DNA from 3 places in the Micromonospora sp. ATLC16 genome. Region 3 is predicted to be linked to each of the others. Evidence: riboswitches for the same ligand, from Rfam matches in the RefSeq annotation. Region 3 holds a riboswitch; each other region holds the start of a gene.
What was found. A riboswitch is a leader RNA that binds a small molecule or an ion and turns the genes downstream of it on or off. The one in region 3 is predicted to bind cyclic di-AMP.

Region 1 (5,817 bases), on a different contig from region 3:
CTCGCGGCCGAGCAGCATCCCTTCGCGGTGATCGTCGGCTGCTCCGACTCCCGACTCGCCGCCGAGATCATCTTCGATCGCGGGTTGGGCGACCTCTTCGTGGTGCGTACCGCCGGGCACACCGTCGGGCCGGAGGTCCTGGGCAGCGTGGAGTACGCGGTGGCCGTCCTGCGTACGCCGCTGGTGGTGGTGCTGGGCCACGACTCGTGCGGCGCTGTCCAGGCGGCCCGCGAGGCACTGGCCACCGCCACGACGCCGCCCGGGCATCTGGGTGCCGTGGTCGACGCCGTGGTGCCGAGTCTGCACCGGGCAGAGGATGCCGGAGTGCACGACCTGGACGGCATCGTGGACATCCACATCGCCCGGACGGTCGAGACGATGCTGGCCTCCTCCGCGACCCTCGCGGCCGAGGTGGTTGCCGGGCGATGTGCGGTGGTCGGCATGTCCTACCGGCTGGCCGCCGGTGAGGTGCGGGCGGTCGCCGCGGAACCCGCCGAACTCGGCGGTGCGCTGGCGACCGCACCCTGATCCGCTCGGTGATCGGACCGAAAGGGCCGTCCCGCCACGGCTGGCGGGACGGCCCTCGGTGCGTCGCGTCGGGCGGTCAGAGCAGTGACACGTGCACGTGGTCGGTGTGGTTGGACGGGCCGCTGTAGGAACTCCAGCGCTCCGTGGCCGCGAACCAGATCTGCCGGTTCCAGATCACGTAGTAGATGCCCAGCCGGTCGGCGTTGCGGACCAGGAAGGCCGCCAGGTTGTTGCCGTAGATCCGGGTGTCGTTGTTGTGCCACGGGCTGAAGCCGCTGTTCTGCAACGACCAGTCACAGGCCCGGCCCTTGGGATGCTCGAACTTGTCGCCCGGTCGGAAGCAGCCGACGAACCGGTTGAACCCGGCCCGCTTGACCTCCTTGTACATGTGCAGCGTCCGCGGCGTGATGCAGCCCGACGTGGTGGGGTCGTTCTGGCTGCACGACTCGGGCTTCCAGCCGCCGTCCGAGGACCGGTTCGGCGCGATCCTGGCCACCGGCGAGGTGGCGTCCACCAGTCCGCCGGTCAGGCCGACACCGCCGACCAGCCGGAGGGACTTCTCCGCCTCACTCTTCTTGCGCGCCATGTCGTTGGTCAGCTTCTTCTGCTCGCGCACCTCGGCGTCGAGCGCGAGCTTGGCCTGCTCGGCACGAAGCTTGATCGCGTTGACCTCGCCCAGCTTCTTGTCGTTGACCAGGTTCAGCTCGTCCAGTGCCGACGCGCGGTTGATGAACGAGTCGGGTGCGCCGCTCTGCAACAGCATGGCGATCGCGCCGACCCGGCCCGTCCGGTACGACTGGGTGGCGATCTGAGCCACCTGCGGGGAGAGCGCGTCCAGGTCGGCCTGGGCGGAACGGACCTCAACCGCCAGTCGGAGCTGGCGCTTCTTGGACTTCTCCAGCTTGGCCTTGGCCTTGGAGTAGTCCCGGGTGGTCGCCTCGATCAGATCGTTCAGCATCGGCGGGTCGTCGTCGTGCTCCGCGGGTTTGGGGTTGTTCGGTGCGGCCGGCGCCGGCATCGGACCAGCGAACACGGCGAACGCGGCGAACACGGCCACCACGGGCGTCAGCCAGCGGCGTAGGGGTGCCGTCACTGTTTTCCCTTCCATCGACCGCCGACCGGGTTAGCTGACGGGTTCGGGACGGAAGTGGCCCCTACCGCTCTCGCGGATTCACCCCACGTACTCGGGTCCTCGGCTCGCCTCGCGGCGATTGGGCGGTGGCACCGCAGGCGCCGCTGCGCGCCTTCGGCGATGACCGGCAGTGAGGTTACCTGAGGGTCCATCTGTGCTTCTACGCCCCGAACCCGACGAGATGCGTCATTTCGTAATCGCTCTGCGTGACCAGCGACACGATTACGAGCCGCATTGGCAGGGGCGGTCACGTTGAGGGGTGTCACCATGTGGTGTCCGTGCTCCTGTCCGGTTCGGGCCACCCCGAAGGGGCGGCGGGGGACGTGTTTCGGTTGGGTGGGGTGCTCAGAGCGCGGAGCGCCTCGGCCCGGTCCGTCGCCGGCCGGGGAATCACGGGGGTGGACGCACCGCTGGGGACGCCGGTGTCGCCGCGTCCGGCGGTGGTGACGACCGCGGCCAGCGCGGTGGTCAGCGGTACCGCGGCGACCAGCCCGAGCGTGGCGACCACGCTTCGGACGATCTCCGTGGTGAGGAACTCGCTGGTCAGGATCTGCCCCAGCGCACGGGAGTCCGCGGTCAGCAGAAGCAGGAGCGGCAGCGAGGCGCCGGCGTACGCCAGCACGATGGTGTTGACCACCGAGGCGATGTGGGCCCGCCCGACCCGGGTGGCCGAGCGGTACAACTCCCGGCGGGAGAGGTTCGGGTTGGCGTGGCGCAGCTCGTTGACCGCGGCGGCCTGGGTGACAGTGACGTCGTCGAGGACCCCCAGCGAGCCGATGATGATGCCGGCCAGCAGCAGACCGTGCAGGTCGACGTCGGCGCGGAACATGGACAGGGTGGTGGCGTCCTCGCTGCCGAATCCGGTCAGGTGGGTGGCCCCGGTCGCGGCCAGCCCGAGCAGCCCGGTCAGCACCAGACTGGCCAGCGTGCCGAGCACGGCCACCGAGGTCTGTGCGGATATGCCGTGGGTCAGGTACAGCACCACAAACATGATCAACGAGGCGCCGACGATGGCCACGGCGAGCGGCGGCTGGCCGGCGCTGATGCCGGGCAGCACGAAGGTCAGCAGGATGGCGAAGCTGGCGGCCAGGCCGCCCAGCGCCGCCAGGCCCCGCAACCGCCCGAAGGCGACGATGGCGGCGGCGAAGAGCACGGCCAGCCAGATCAGCGGCTTTCCGCGCTGGTGCTCGGCGATGTTGTAGGAGCTGATCGAGGGGTCCTCAGGGTCGATCAGCGAGACCAGGATGACGTCGTCGTCGACCTCGACGTGGGGCGCCCCCGGCCCGGCAGGGACAGGTGTCTGCACCTCCTGTCCGGCGTCCGGCCCGGTCTGGACCCGGACGGTGACCGTGCCGCAGGGACCGTCCGCGGCCGTCGGGGTGCCCTCGGGCACCACCGGGTTGGGTGGACAGGGCTCGCTGACCACTCGGATGACCGTGCCGTGGTAGCGGGGGGCGTCGTCGGTGGCCTCCGGGCGGGGGGCGTCCCGAGGCCAGAGCACGATGGCGGCGACCAGGGTGGCGAGGAACAGGGGGACCACGGTCACGACGAGAATCCGCCGCACCCCGGGTGGGGTGGGCGGAGCGGAACGGGTGTGGTCGGCGCCCATTCAGTGTCTCCCAACGATTTCAGGGCTGAGTACGTGTCGACGGGCGAGACGGTTCAGTGCTGCCGGCCGGCGATCTGGAAGGGCAGCCTGAATGGCCCGAACGTGGCGGGGTGGCTGCGTACCGTGAGCTGTGGCTTGGCCCGGGACGACCGTGGAGGCGTGTGCCCGGCAGTGACCGCGGGCGGCGCGGCACGGATTTCGGCTGGCCATCGTGTGCGAATGGTAACCAGCCCGACCTGCCGACGCAGGTCGCGAGGGGTACGTCGGCGGGTCGGCTCAGCCGCGCTTCATCAGTCGGCCCACGGCGGCCATCATCTCGGCCGCCATCTCGTCGGCCCGACCCTCGGCGGCGCCTTCGTGCATGCAGTGCCGGGCGTGCCCGTCGAGCAGGCCGAGGGCGACCTTGTCCAGGGCGGCCTGAATGGCCGAGATCTGCGTGAGCACGTCGATGCAGTAACGGTCATCGTCGACCATCTTCTCGATGCCGCGCACCTGGCCCTCCACGCGGCGCAGCCGGGCGAGGAGTTGATCCTTGCTGGCGGTGTAGCCACGGATCGGCGCGGGGGTGCTCATGCGGGCAAGGATAACCTACCCCTGGGGGGTATGGTACGGTCGGTGCGAAGGATACCCCCTGCGGGTATAAGGGCGGGTGGTCGACCCACCCTTCCGAAGAGGTGAGGAGAGTGCCATGGTCAGCACGACGTACCAGGTGCAGGGCATGACCTGCGGACACTGCGTCAACGCGGTCAGCACCGAGGTCGGTGCGCTCGAGGGTGTCAAGGACGTTCAGGTTGATCTGGCCGCCGGTCGGGTCACCGTCACCAGCGACCAGCCGCTGTCCGACGACGCGGTACGTGCCGCCGTGGACGAGGCCGGATACGAGCTCGCCGACGCCTGAACTGGTCGGCGGGCGGAAACCGAGGGTCAACCATGCATACGGCGACGAAGCTGAGCGGCTTCGTGCTCGGCCTGGCGGCGGTGTTCGGCGCGGCGTACGGGTTGGGGCAGCTGACCGACCCGGTCAACGTGGTCGCCACCGGCCACGACAGCGGGGGCGCGGACCACAGCGGTGGTCCCGGCCACGAGGGCGACGACAGCCCGGAGCACGCGGCCGGGCACCTGCCCGGCGGCCTGCTCGTTTCCGACCGTGGCTACACCCTGGTGCCGGTCGACGCGTCACCGGGTGAGTTCGCGTTCCGGATCACCGGCCCCGATGGCCGTCCGGTGACCGGGTTCGACGTCACCCACGACGAACGGATGCACCTCATCGTGGCCCGCCGCGACCTCTCCGGCTTCCGGCACGTCCATCCGGAACTGGCCGAGGACGGCACCTGGCGTGTCGCCTCGCCGCTGGGCTCTGCGGGGGTGTGGCGGGCCTTCGCCGACTTCGTCCCGACCGGCGGCGACCCCCTGACGCTCGGCGTCGACGTGACCGTCCCCGGAGCACTGACCGAGCGACCGCTTCCCGCCCCGACGAGCAGCGCCACGGTCGACGGTTACACAGTCGTCCTCTCCGGCACCCCGCAGCCCGGGCGTGCCACGACGCTGACGCTGACCGTCAGCCGGGGCGGCGCACCGATCACCGATCTGGAGCCCTACCTCGGCGCGTACGGTCACCTGGTGGCGCTGCGTCGTGGCGACCTGGCATACCTGCACGTACATCCGGAGGGCGAGCCGGGAGACGGGCGGACCGCCCCCGGCCCACGGGTCAGCTTCGCCACCGAGTTCCCCTCGGCCGGCGCGTACCGGCTCTACCTCGACTTCCGCCACCGGGGTGTGGTGCGTACCGCCGAGTTCACGGTGCAGGTCGGAGACCCGGGCGGCACCACCGGGCCGGCCGACCGGCCTGCCACCCCCGGGTCCGCGGACGGGCACGGGACTCCCGGGCACGAGCACGACTGACGGGACCAACAATGAGTACGAGCCGACCCCTGACCGCCGCACCGCACCTGATCGAGTTGGCCATCGGCGGGATGACCTGCGCGTCCTGCGCCGCCCGGATCGAGAAGAAGCTCAACCGGATGGACGGCGTGCAGGCCACCGTCAACTACGCCACCGAGAGGGCGACCGTCTCCTACGCCGACCCGGTCACCCCGGGCGACCTCGTCGCCACGGTCGAGAAGACCGGTTACCGGGCCGCCCTGCCGCCGCCCACCCCGGCCGCACCAGCGGTCGCCGCCGAACCGGCGGACCCGCTTGCCGCCCTGCGTACCCGGCTGTGGGTCGCGGTGGCGCTGAGTGTGCCGGTGATCGCGCTGGCCATGGTGCCGGCCTGGCAGTTCACCCACTGGCAGTGGCTGTCGCTGACTCTGGCCGCCCCGGTGGTGGTCTACGGCGGGCTGCCCTTCCACCGGGCCGCGCTGGTCAACCTGCGGCACGGCGCCGCGACCATGGACACCCTGGTGTCGCTGGGCACGCTGGCCGCCCTCGGCTGGTCGGTCTGGGCGTTGTTCCTCGGCACCGCCGGCACCCCGGGGATGACCCATCCGTTCAGTTTGGACATCGGCCGTACCGACGGCGTCGGCAACATCTATCTGGAGGCGGCGGC
Region 2 (5,817 bases), on a different contig from region 3:
GCTACGTGTGGAGGTGATCGCTCCCTGGCGGCCCTGACGGTACAGATAGCAGACCCGGTCCAGCACGCTGATGCGTTCCGCGCCGATCAGCAGCGGGTGGCTGAACGGGATGTCCTCGTACCAGCCGGGGTGGAAGCGCAGCCCCAACTCGGCCATGAACTCCCGGCGTACCACCTTGTTCCAGGCGGTGTGCTGCACCCGCAGCAGGTGCGGCCGGTCGGCCAGCCGCACCACGTCGGGGGCCGGGCGCAGCAGCCGGCTGCTGGCGTCCACCTCCTCGCGCCCGCACTCGTGCACCCGCAGGTGGTCGACCATCATCACGTCGGGGCGGTCCACCCGCAGCCGGTCCAGCACGGTCGGGATCGTGCCGGTCGGCAGCCAGTCGTCGCTGTCGACGAACCACACGTACCGGCCGGTGGTCACGTCCAGGCCCGCGTTGCGGGCCGGTCCGAGGCCGACGTTGCGGTCCAGGTGCAGGACGCGCAGCCCGGGCTGCTCGGCGGCGTACTCGCGCAGCAGGTCACCGCACCGGTCCGGTGAGGCGTCGTCGACGGCGATCACCTCGACCTGCGCCGCCTCGGCACTTGGAATGTCGGCGTGGATGGAGTCCAAACACTGGCGCAGGTACGCCTCGACGCCGTAAACCGGCACGACGATGCTCAGCAGCGGCGTTGGCGTCGGCGGTGTGACCACCCGGAAACCTTCGGCCACCCGGGTTGACGAAGCTGGAACCTGACGTGGCCGGGTGCGGTGGAGTCTTTGAACAGCCGATGAGTGCCAGGTTAACGACGGGCACCTGTTCGATTGAAGGGCTGCCGGTCATCGATCTGGACAAATGCCGCGGCGGGAGTCGCTCCGGAGTGCGGCAGGGCGGCCGAGCCAGGCAGTTGCCTGCCAGCCGAGGTAGGGTGCCCGGCGGGCTGCGCCGACCGGTTGCCACGGGAGGCCGGCTGCTGCCGCCATCTCGGCGGCCACGAGGAGATGGGCGTGCGGGTGATGTGGTCGAGAACCGGGAGGTGGGCATGACGAGCACTACCCTCGCGGCGTCGGCGACCACCCCACGCGAGCGTACGGACGCCGACCGCCTGCCGTCGCTGACCGGACTGCGGTGGATCGCCGCGCTGCTGGTCTTCGGCTTCCACGCCGGCACCATGCGCATCATCGCCGATCCCGGCCCGCAGGCGGTGGTGGGCGAGATCTTCACCCTGGGTCTGTCCGGGGTGCAGTTCTTCTTCATCCTCAGCGGCTTCGTGCTGGTCTGGTCCGCCCGGCCCGGCGCCTCCCGGCGCCGGTTCTGGCGACGCCGGTTCGCCAAGATCTATCCGAACCATCTGGTGCTGTGGGCGCTGGCCATGCTGGCGATGCTCTGGTTCGCCGATCCGATCAACCCGGTGGCGGCGCTGGAGAACCTCCTGTTGGTGCAGGCGTGGGACCCCCGGCCCGGCCACTTCTACAGCATCAACAACGTCAGCTGGTCGCTCTCCTGCGAGCTGTTCTTCTACCTGTGCCTACCGCTGGTGCTACCGGCGGTGCGGCGGGCCCGTCCGTGGCTGCTGTGGGCCGTGGTGATCGCGGTGCCGCTGCTGATCCTGGCGCTCTGGCCCGGGCAGGCACTGGTGCCGGAGTCGGATCGCTGGTGGTTCACCCAGGTCTTCCCGCTGGTCCGTTCGCTGGAGTTCTGGATGGGCGTGGCCGCGGCCGAACTCATGCTGCGGGGCCGCTGGCGGGGGCCCCGGCTCCCCGTGGCCAGCCTGATCTTCGTCCTGACCTGGGTGGCGGCCTCCCAGTGGATCCGGGCCGAGTTCTGGGCGGCACTGCTGTCGGCGGCGTACGTCCTGGTGATCGCCGCGGCGGCCGACGCGGACGTGCACGGGCGGCGCTCGCCGTTGCGCTCCCGGACGATGGTCTGGCTCGGCGAGGTCTCCTTCGCGTTCTACCTGGTGCACGTCTTCGTGATCATGACGATCCTGCGCTTGACCGGCGACTGGGGCACCGGCCTGCCCGGCTGGTGGGGTCCGCTCGCGGTGATCGGATTCCTGCTGCTCACCCTGGGGCTGGCCGCTCTGCTGCAGCGGTACGTGGAACAGCCGATGATGCGTCGCCTGGCCCCTTCCCGGCCGCCGCGACCCGGCCCGTCGGACGCGGCGCGTACCGAGTCGCCGGGCGGCGCGGCGCGCTCCGGGCGGTCGGGCGCGGAGTGTTCCGAGGCGCCGGCTGGCCCGTCGGTGGTCGGGCTGCCCCGACAGCGGTCGTCCCGGGACGGTGTGGACCCCGCCTGAGGCGTCGATCATGGCGAGACCGTCCATCACGGACGGCAGGTTAGGGGTATCCTGACCTGCGCGTATCGACGTACCCGGCGACGCGCCGGGCGATTCGACACGCCCGGTGGCTGATGCGTCCCGGGCGGTCGAGGCGGTAGCGTGACGACGTGCTTCCCGCCGCGCCTGTCCGTCCTCTGTGGTGGTTGGCGCGCTGGGCCGCGCGGCTGCTGACCGGGCTCGCGGTCGCCGCCGCCTTCACCCTCGGTGCCTGGGCTCTGCCGGGCCACCCGGCCGCCGCCGACCGGTTCACGGCCACGGCAACACCGATCGAGACCCCCGTGCCACCGACGTCCGCCGGCTGGCACCAGGGCGCACCCGTCGATCTGGCCGCCGCTCGCGGCCAAGCCGCACCCCTCGACCCGGCCACCGCTCTCCAGCTGGCCGTACCGTTCGATCTGGTCGCATGCCTTGACCTGGTCTGCCTGGCGAAGCCTACTGCGCGGTGTGCCGGTGACTCAGCGGACTCGGCCAGAGGTTGCGCGTTGCCGACCGCGCGGGGCGCCGACGATCTCGCCGACCCGGCCGGGGTGTCCGCGACGCAGCCGACGGCCTGTGGTCGGTGCGGGCTGACGGCGCTCGGCAACGTCGCTGCGCGCGTCACGCGGGTCCCGGACGGCCTGTTCGATCTCCCGGGCCACGCCGGCGGCCCCGGTCGGGGGCGTTCGGGCCGCCCGCGCCCCACCGCACGCCTGAACCCCGGCGACCATCCGTCACCTCCGCACCGCTCGGTGCCGCACCCGCGCCGAGCCCCTGCCAGCCCGTTGCCGCCAGCCGCGACGTCGGTGCTCCCGGCACGAGGGGGCACCGCCCGAACGAACCCGCGACCGCGCCGCGACGCCATCCGCGATCCGCTGCCGGCACGGCCACCGTCGCCGTACCGATTTCCCGAGGTGCCGACATGGAGAAGACCGTTCTCTACCAGTTCCTGATCGAGGTGCCACGCGCCGCCGCCATCTGGTCGGTCCTGCTCGTGCTCGCGCTGGGCGTCCTCACCGTGCTCGTGGCCCGCCCGGAGCCGGCCGGTCCGGTGGAGAGACCCGCCGACGAGGACGCGCTCCGTGCCGCGACCGAAGAGGCCGACCTGCGCCGATACGTGGGCGAGGTGGCGGTCGCGGCAGCCGGTGCCGGGCAGAACGCCGAGCGACGGCGTACGGCATGGCGGGTGGCCCAGGCGGAACTGGACCGCGCCTGGGCCGCGTACGACCAGGCGGAGGCCGCCGCCCGGCGGCTGGCCGGCGTCGCCGGACTGCCGACCCCACGCACCCCCCGAACCCCGGCCGAGTACGCGGCCCGCGAGCGCTGGCTGCGCCGGGCCGCGATGGCGGCCCACTGGCGTGGTGACCTGACCGCCCGCCAGCTCAGCGATGTGCTGGCGGGCCGCTCCGGCTGGGACCCCCGGCGTCACCCGGCCGAGCAGGAGGTAATCCTCGCCCGGGTGGTGCGTGACAACCGCCTGGCGGCCCATCGATCGGCCGCCGAGCGGGAGCGGGACCTGTGGCGGGCGGCGGAACTGGCCACCGAGGCGGCCCGCGCCCTCTCCGCCGAGGCGTACGTGGCCGCCGGGCGGCTCCGACCGAACCGGCTGCCCGTCTCCGGTCGGGTCACCGTCGGGCGGCCCGACCTTGTCCCGCGCTGGCGTCCGGCTCGGCTTGGCTGAAATTCCATGAGCTGGGTCACAATGGCCGGAAATTCGGTCACTTTTCGTAGGTGAGGCCATTGCCGCAGCAATCTCCGTCGAGATTTTCACCGGCCGTCCGGTTGCTACCTGAAAGTGCCTGGAATGCCGTCGGTCCCATTGAGCGATGCCAGTTCTTCGGTACCCGAAAATTGCCGCGCCGGATGATGTTTAAGCAGGTCAGGGTGGTTTGGCTTCGAGGTGGCCGACCAGTAATGTCAGCGCGTCCGGTGCGGTAGCCGATCGCAGGAAGCGACGCCGTGCCGACCCGCTCAATCGTGATCTCACGAACCGGGGACCCACAGCGCCACTGGGGTGAATCCGTGAGCCTCGGCTTGCGGTAGGGCGACTTCCCGCCCGAATCCGTCAGCTAACCCGGTCGGCGGTGACGGAAGGAGTACCAACCCTCGTGCAGTCCGATGTGATCCCCCGGTTCCCCCGCCTCCACGGCACCGCGGTGCCCGTGCTCGCTGGCCCGACCGCCGCGAGCTGACCCCGGTCATCGCCACCGCCCGGGTCCTTTCCGGGCGTACCCCTTGAACGGCCTGTCCCGCTCACCCGGGCGGTCGTCGGTGCCCTGCTGCCGACCCGACCGCCGGTGCCGGTGTGCCGTTCTTCCCTCAACCCGTGGAGGAACCGTTGAAGCACACCCTCTCCCGCCGGCTCCGCCGGCGGGTCACCGAACGCCCCTATCAGCTCGTTGTCGGATCCGCCGTGGCCCTCGTCCTGGCCACCGGCACCGGCGCGGCCCTCGCCGGCACCGGGAACACCCCGGCAACCACGCAGGCCACGACCGCCGCCGCCGAAGTGCGCAGTGACACGGAGGTCGCGCCGAGTCAGGCGGAGGTCGCGCCGAGTCAGGTGGAGGTGGCGCCGACGACCGCCGCACCCAGCAGCGCCGCACCCGGCAGTGCCGCGCCGGCCAGCGCCGCCTCGCCGTCACCGAAGGCCACCACGGACCCGGACCTGGTCAGCAAGAAGGCGACACCCAAGCCGCCGGCCTCGAAGGTTCTGGACTACGACCACCAGGCCCAGAGCAACGGCTACTACTGCGGTCCCGCCGCGGTGCGTAACGCGCTAAGCGCCGCCGGTGTCGCGCGTACCCAGGACGCCCTGGCCAGCCAACTCGGCACCACCTTCGCCGGCACCAACTCGGCCGAGGACACCACCCGCGTCCTCAACGCCGTCGTCAAGGGCGACCCGTACGAGACCACGATGATCCGTGGCGGTGCGGCCACCCCGACCCAGATGGATCAGCTCCAGGCGGACGTCGTCGCCGCCGTCACCGACGGGCGGGGCGTCGTGGTGAACGTCGCCGGTTCCGTCACCGACACCGACGGCCGCTGGCACTCGTTCCCCGGGGGCCACTACATCGCCGTGGTCGGCTACCAGGACTCCGGCCGGCTGGTGAAAATCGCCGACTCGGCCGACGCCTCGTACCCGTCGTACTGGATCAGCACCATCGCCCTGGCCAACTGGGCCGCCACCCGCGGCTACTCGGCCTGATCGCACCCGTTCCGCTGCACCCGTTCCGCTGCACCCGGAAGCCCTCGGCCCGCGGGCCGAGGGCTTCCGTTTCCGGTACGTCAAGCGGCGGGGCGTGCTGTGTCGCCAGCTCGCCGTAGCTCGGGTTCGTCGGACGTGTGGGCGGTGTCGCGTCGTCAGGCGTGCGGGGCGTGCCGCTTCGCCAGGCCGACGAAGCCCGCCCAGGCCGCCGGGGTGAAGGCCAGCGTGGCGGCGTCGCGGTTCTTGGTGTCGCGGACCAGCACGATGCCGGGCAGGTTGTCGGCGACCTCCACGCAGTCGTTGCCGCTGGAGCCG
Region 3 (5,817 bases):
GGCGGCGAATTCGGACCAGGAAGCCATGCCGACATCCTATCGAACACACGTTCGAAGCGGGTAGTCCGACACGCGTGTCGCATACCGGCAGCTATGGTGTGGCGATGCTGCTCTCCGACCGTGATTTGGTCTCCGAGATCAAGGCGGGCACCCTGGCGCTCGAACCGTTCGAGCCCACTTTGGTGCAGCCCTCCAGCATCGACGTACGACTGGACAAACTGTTCCGGGTCTTCAACAACCACCTCTACACCCACATCGACCCGGCGACCCGACAGGATGACCTCACCTCCACCGTCGAGGTGCCCGACGGCCAGGCGTTCGTGTTGCACCCGGGCGAGTTCGTGCTCGCCTCGACGCTGGAGGTCATCTCACTGGGCGACCAGCTCGCCGGCCGCCTCGAAGGCAAGTCCAGCCTGGGACGACTCGGCCTGCTCACGCACTCCACCGCCGGCTTCATCGATCCCGGCTTCTCCGGCCACGTCACCCTGGAACTGTCCAACGTGGCCAATCTGCCGATCACCCTCTGGCCGGGCATGAAGATCGGGCAGCTCTGCATCTTCCGGCTCTCCTCGCCGGCCGAGCAGCCGTACGGGTCGGCCGTCTACGGTTCCCGCTACCAGGGCCAGCGCGGCCCGACACCGAGTCGCGCCTGGCAGAGCTGGCGCACCTGGCCCACCCGGTGACACCGCAGCCGTTGAGTTACTGCGCGCACCAGTAGGGAGCCCGCCTCGCTGCGGGAGCGGATCCTACGGCGGTACGCCGAGCCCCGGCCATCTCAGCCGGGCCGACCGAAGCTGTGCACCGGGCTGCTGTCCAGCCGCTTCATCTTCACCGGCTGACCCGCCCGGGAGGCGTGCACCACCCAGCCACCACCGACGTACATGCCGACGTGGTGCAGGTCTCGGTAGTAGAAGACGAGGTCTCCGGGGCGCAGCGCGCCGCGGCTGACCGACGCGGTGACCTGACGCTGCCTGGCCGCGTTGTGCGGCAGCGCGACACCGGCCCGCGACCATGCGGCCAGCGTCAGCCCGGAACAGTCGTACGCATCGGGTCCCTCGGCGCCCCAGGAGTACGGCTTGCCGATCTGGGCGCAGGCGAAGGTGACCGCATCCCCCGCCGCTCTGCCGGGGTAGCTGGCCGGACAGGGCGCCGGCCGCAGCGGCCCACCGCCGCCCTTCCCGTACGCCCGTAGCCGGAGCCGCTGCAACCTGTCGATCTCGGTGTCGATCTGTCGCCGCTTCGCCGCGAGATCGGCCTCGGCGCGGGTCAGCTGATCGACGGTGCGGTCCAGCCCGGCCTTGGCCGCGACGAGTTCGTCGCGCAGTTCACTCGCGTGCCGGACGTCCTGCTGCTGGACCCGGGCGTACCGGTCGAGCAGGCCGAGCTGCTCGACGACCTCACCCGGCGACCGGCTGCCGAGCAGCACGTTGACGGCCCGCACCTGTCCGCCCTTGTACGCACGGGCGGCGAGCTTGCCAACCCGATCCATGGCCTCGTCCACCTGGCGTTGCAGCGGCGCGATCCGGGCGGCCAGGGCGTCCGCCTCCCGTCGCTTGCCGGCCAGGTCCTGCCGCGTGGCGTTGTGCTGCTCGATGACGGGTTCGAGCCGGTTCCAGTCCTCGTCGATGCGGCGCTCGATGTCGGCGACCGTGGGATCGGCCCAGGCGGCCGCCGCGCCGCCGGTCAACATCACGGCGGTCGCGGCCAGGGCGGCGGGGATGCAGCGATACCAGCGAAAACGCGGCGCAGCCGTCGGCCGGCCGGACAGTTCCGGACGCGTTGACGGCGGCCGCGGGGCCTGGTCTGCCACCTGGCTCAGCACTCCTTCTTCCCATACCGCCTACCGGGTCAGGCCCGGTGCCGAAGTCCCTGGCCGGCCTACGTCGGCCCGGGCGAAGGCCGGCCACGTTAGGGATTGCCGGACCGCCGCCTGGACTCCGCCTCGGCTCGACCGAGGACTTCGGCGCACAGGGCCTGGCTGACGGGTTCGGGCGGGAAGGGGCGCCCTACCGTGACGGGCACGGATTCACCCGGGTACCTGGTTCCCCGGCTCGCTCACGAGCGATTCGGCGGTGTCGGACCGTTACCGCCCGGGGTGGGCGGATCTGCCAGCGGCCGACGATTGCCCAGCGTAGGGACGATCGGCGTCGATACGCAACACAACCGCGCCGTCACTGTGGGTGCTGACATCCGACAACGACGAGGGCCCCCGTCGACTTGACCGGGAGCCCTCGGGCGATCCTGCGCGACCGCTCAGCCGACGCTGGTGGCGGCTCAGCCGGGTCGGCGGAAACCGGCGACCGGCATGGTCGTGATGGGCGAGACGTTCACCGGCTTGCCGGCCCGTGGCGAGTGGACCATCTGGTTGTTGCCCAGGTACAGCCCCACGTGGCTGACATCGCTGCGGAAGAAGACGAGATCGCCGGGACGGGCGTCCGAACGGGATACGGCCTTGCCCTCGTTCCACTGGGCACCCGTGTAGTGGGTGAGGTAGATGCCGGCGGCCTTGTACGCGTACTGGGTCAGACCGGAGCAGTCGAACGAGTTCGGGCCGGTGGCACCCCACACGTACGGCTTGCCGACCTGGGCGCAGGCGGTACGGATGGCCGTGCGGGCGGCGTCGCTGACCACACCGTTGATGGTCGGGCAGTTGGTGGTCTTCACCGTGGTCACCGGCAGCGACTTCTCCAGTCGCTTGATCTCGGCGTCGATCTGCTTCTTCTTCGCCGCCAGCTGCTTCTGCTTCGCCTCCTGATCGGCGATCAGAGCGTCGAGCTTGGCCTTCTGGTCGTCGTACTTCTTGCGGATCTTCATGACGCCTTCGAGCTCGTGGCGCTCCTGTGACGCCAACCGATCAAGGAGGGCCATCTGCTCGCCGAGCTCGTTCGGCTTGGTGTTGAGCAGCACAGCACCGATCTCCTTGGACGGGCCGGTGATGTAGTAGCGGGAGGCGAGATCGGCAACCCGGTTCATCGCCAGCTCGGTCTCCAGGGCCAGCGGCTGGATCTTCTTCTCCAGGCTCTTCGACTTCTGCTTGTTGACCCGCAGCTGGGAGCGCACCTTGTTGTACTGCTCGATGGTGGGCTCCAGCTTCTGCCACTGCTTGTCGATCTGGGCCTCGATCTCGTCGACCGAGGGTTCGGCGTACGCGGGGGCGGCGAGCAGGCCGGCACCGACCGCGGCGGCGGCGACGAGGACGACGAGCCCACGGGCGGCCCTACGCAGGCCACCCGGACGAGATCGCCCTGGCGCACGACGATGAGAGGGCATGGTTGCCACCGGCAGCGTCTCCTTTTTTGAAACCGACCACCGGGCGTCCCGCGAGCGGTAAGGGGCGGGGACAGACGACCCATGGCGGTCGGTGCCCAACATTAGGGAACGGTAGGTGGGGAATCAAGGCGACCGACGGCTCATTCACCTTTGCGCGACGGTACGCATACAAAGGGTGTTGGCCAATTCGTAACAGTTACCCACGTCAATTAGAAACCGGGCGGGCGGCACCCTGTCAGGGTATCGCCCGCCCCGCTGGGTGGCCGGCGGTCAGCCGGCCACCGGCGCGCTCTCTCCGGTGCCACCGACCCGCTCGGGCTTGACGGACCGAAGCAGGACGCTGGCCACGTCGACCACCTCGACCTGCTCGCCGGCACCCTTGCCGTTGACCCCGTCGCTGAGCATGGTCGAGCAGAACGGACAGCCGACGGCGACCGTCCTCGCTCCGGTGGACATGGCCTCCTCGACCCGGTCCACGTTGATCCGCTTGCCGATGCGCTCCTCCATCCACATCCGGGCGCCACCGGCACCACAGCAGAAGGAGCGCTCGCTGTTACGCGGCATCTCGGTCAGCTCACCCTCGATCGCGCTGCCGAGCACCTCGCGTGGCGGGGTGAAGACCCGGTTGTGCCGCCCCAGGTAACACGGGTCGTGGTAGGTGACCCCACCGGCGACCGGCTGCACCGGGGTGAGCCTGCCGGTGGCGACCAGGTGGGCCAGCAACTGGGTGTGGTGCACCACCTCGAACTCGCCGCCCAGTTGGCCGTACTCGTTGCCAAGGGTGTTGAAACAGTGCGGGCAGGTTGCGACGATCTTGCGCTTGGCCTTTTCCCGGCCCTCGAACGCTTCGTTCAGGGTTTCGACATTCTGTTGCGCGAGCATCTGGAAGACGAACTCGTTGCCGATCCGCCGGGCCGGGTCGCCCGTGCAGGTCTCCCCCTCGCCGAGAATGGCGAAGGAGACCCCTGCCTCGTTGAGCAGGGTCGCGACGGCCCGGGTGGTCCTCTTCGCCCGGTCCTCGAACGCACCGGCGCAGCCCACCCAGAAGAGGTACTCGAAGTCCTCGACCTCACCGACACGCGGCACCTCGAAGTCGAGCCCCTTGGTCCAGTCCTCCCGGGTGTTCTGCGGCGCCCCCCACGGGTTGCCCTTGTTCTCCAGGTTGCGCAGCATCACGCCGGCCTCCGAGGGGAAGCTGGACTCGATGAGCACCTGGTAGCGACGCATGTCGACGATGTGGTCGACGTGCTCGATGTCCACCGGGCACTGCTCCACGCAGGCGCCGCAGGTGGTGCAGGACCAGAGCACGTCGGGGTCGATCACACCGCCGGACTCGGCGTCGCCGATCAGCGGCTTCTCCGCCTCGGCGAGCGTCAGCACGTCGAGGTGGGCGAGCTGGGCCGCGGTGGCCTTCTCCTCGCCGGTCAGATCCTTGCCGCCACCGGCCAGCAGGTAGGGCGCCTTGGCGTACGCGTGGTCGCGCAGGCTGAGCATCAGCAGCTTCGGCGAAAGCGGCTTTCCGGTGTTCCAGGCCGGGCACTGCGACTGGCAGCGGCCACACTCGGTGCAGGTGCTGAAGTCCAGCAGGCCCTTCCAGGTGAACTGCTCGACCTGGGCGACGCCGAACTGGTCCTTCTCCGGGTCGGCCTCCTCGAAGTCGAGCGGCTTACCGTCGCTCATCATCGGCCGCAGCGCGCCGAGGCCGGAGCCGGCCGCGCCCGGCTTGCGCTTGAAGAAGATGTTGGGGAAGGCGAGGAAGCGGTGCCAGGCGACACCCATCGTCACGTTCAACGAGATCACGATGACCCAGGCCATCGAGATCGAGATCTTGACGAGCGCGGCGACGCTGACGCCGGAGTCCCAGGCCGGCAGCAGGGCACCGACCGCGTGACTGAGCGGGGTGGCCCAGGTGGGGTACTCGAAGTGATCGGTGGCCACCTTGAAGCCCCGGATCAGGAAACCCATCACCAGTACGGCGAAGATGACCGCCTCGACGAAATAGCCCTGCCACATGGTGGAGCCGATGAACCGGGACCGCCGTCCCGCCTGATTCGGCCGGTTCGCCAGCCGGATCCCGATCAGGACAGCGATGCCGACAACGCTAAGAATGCCGAGCCACTCGGTGACCAGCCCGTAGAGGGTCCAGCCACCGATCAGCGGCAGGCCGCCGGTCGGCGACACCACCTCGAAGTACGCCTCAAGCACCAGCAGCGACAGCACGATGAAGCCGACCATCACGAACCAGTGCGCCGCGCCCACCACGCTCCAGCGGAGCATCCGGGTGTGCCCGGCGGTCTCCGCCAGCATGGTCCTGGTGCGGCTGACCGGGTCGCCGGAGCGGGTCGGATCGGGCTGACCCAGCCGGATGACGGCCACCATCTTCGAGACCGCGCGTACCGCAAGCCACACCGCAACGGCGGTGATGGCGGCCGCGAGGATCGTGGTGACGATCTGGACGCTGCCCATCGAGTTGGCCTCCCGGTCTGCTGCCTGTCGAGCGGCTCGGCGACCGGGGCGTCGGTGCGATCGTCGACCCACGCCGCCGCA

Region 1: it holds a riboswitch for cyclic di-AMP, as region 3 does, so the genes downstream of both, AC2CHE_RS17390 (coiled-coil domain-containing protein) here and AC2CHE_RS06570 (NlpC/P60 family protein) in region 3, are expected to answer to the same signal.
Region 2: it holds a riboswitch for cyclic di-AMP, as region 3 does, so the genes downstream of both, AC2CHE_RS05450 (C39 family peptidase) here and AC2CHE_RS06570 (NlpC/P60 family protein) in region 3, are expected to answer to the same signal.

The regions. Positions count from the first base shown of each region.
Region 1 is NZ_JBXUOW010000039.1:25,038-30,854, forward strand. It holds gene AC2CHE_RS17385 (carbonic anhydrase) at 1-528, shown strand, start outside; gene AC2CHE_RS17390 (coiled-coil domain-containing protein) at 605-1,621, opposite strand; cyclic di-AMP (ydaO/yuaA leader) riboswitch at 1,625-1,756, opposite strand; gene AC2CHE_RS17395 (YibE/F family protein) at 1,923-3,269, opposite strand; gene AC2CHE_RS17400 (metal-sensitive transcriptional regulator) at 3,546-3,842, opposite strand; gene AC2CHE_RS17405 (heavy-metal-associated domain-containing protein) at 3,958-4,167, shown strand; gene AC2CHE_RS17410 (hypothetical protein) at 4,200-5,171, shown strand; gene AC2CHE_RS17415 (heavy metal translocating P-type ATPase) at 5,183-5,817, shown strand, end outside.
Region 2 is NZ_JBXUOW010000008.1:3,475-9,291, reverse strand. It holds gene AC2CHE_RS05465 (glycosyltransferase family 2 protein) at 1-693, opposite strand, end outside; gene AC2CHE_RS05460 (acyltransferase family protein) at 1,023-2,279, shown strand; gene AC2CHE_RS05455 (hypothetical protein) at 3,220-3,978, shown strand; cyclic di-AMP (ydaO/yuaA leader) riboswitch at 4,256-4,396, shown strand; gene AC2CHE_RS05450 (C39 family peptidase) at 4,624-5,502, shown strand; gene AC2CHE_RS05445 (DUF397 domain-containing protein) at 5,658-5,817, opposite strand, start outside.
Region 3 is NZ_JBXUOW010000010.1:17,581-23,397, forward strand. It holds gene AC2CHE_RS06560 (pyridoxamine 5'-phosphate oxidase family protein) at 1-27, opposite strand, end outside; gene dcd (dCTP deaminase) at 105-683, shown strand; gene AC2CHE_RS06570 (NlpC/P60 family protein) at 776-1,810, opposite strand; cyclic di-AMP (ydaO/yuaA leader) riboswitch at 1,948-2,082, opposite strand; gene AC2CHE_RS06575 (C40 family peptidase) at 2,275-3,270, opposite strand; gene AC2CHE_RS06580 (heterodisulfide reductase-related iron-sulfur binding cluster) at 3,541-5,736, opposite strand.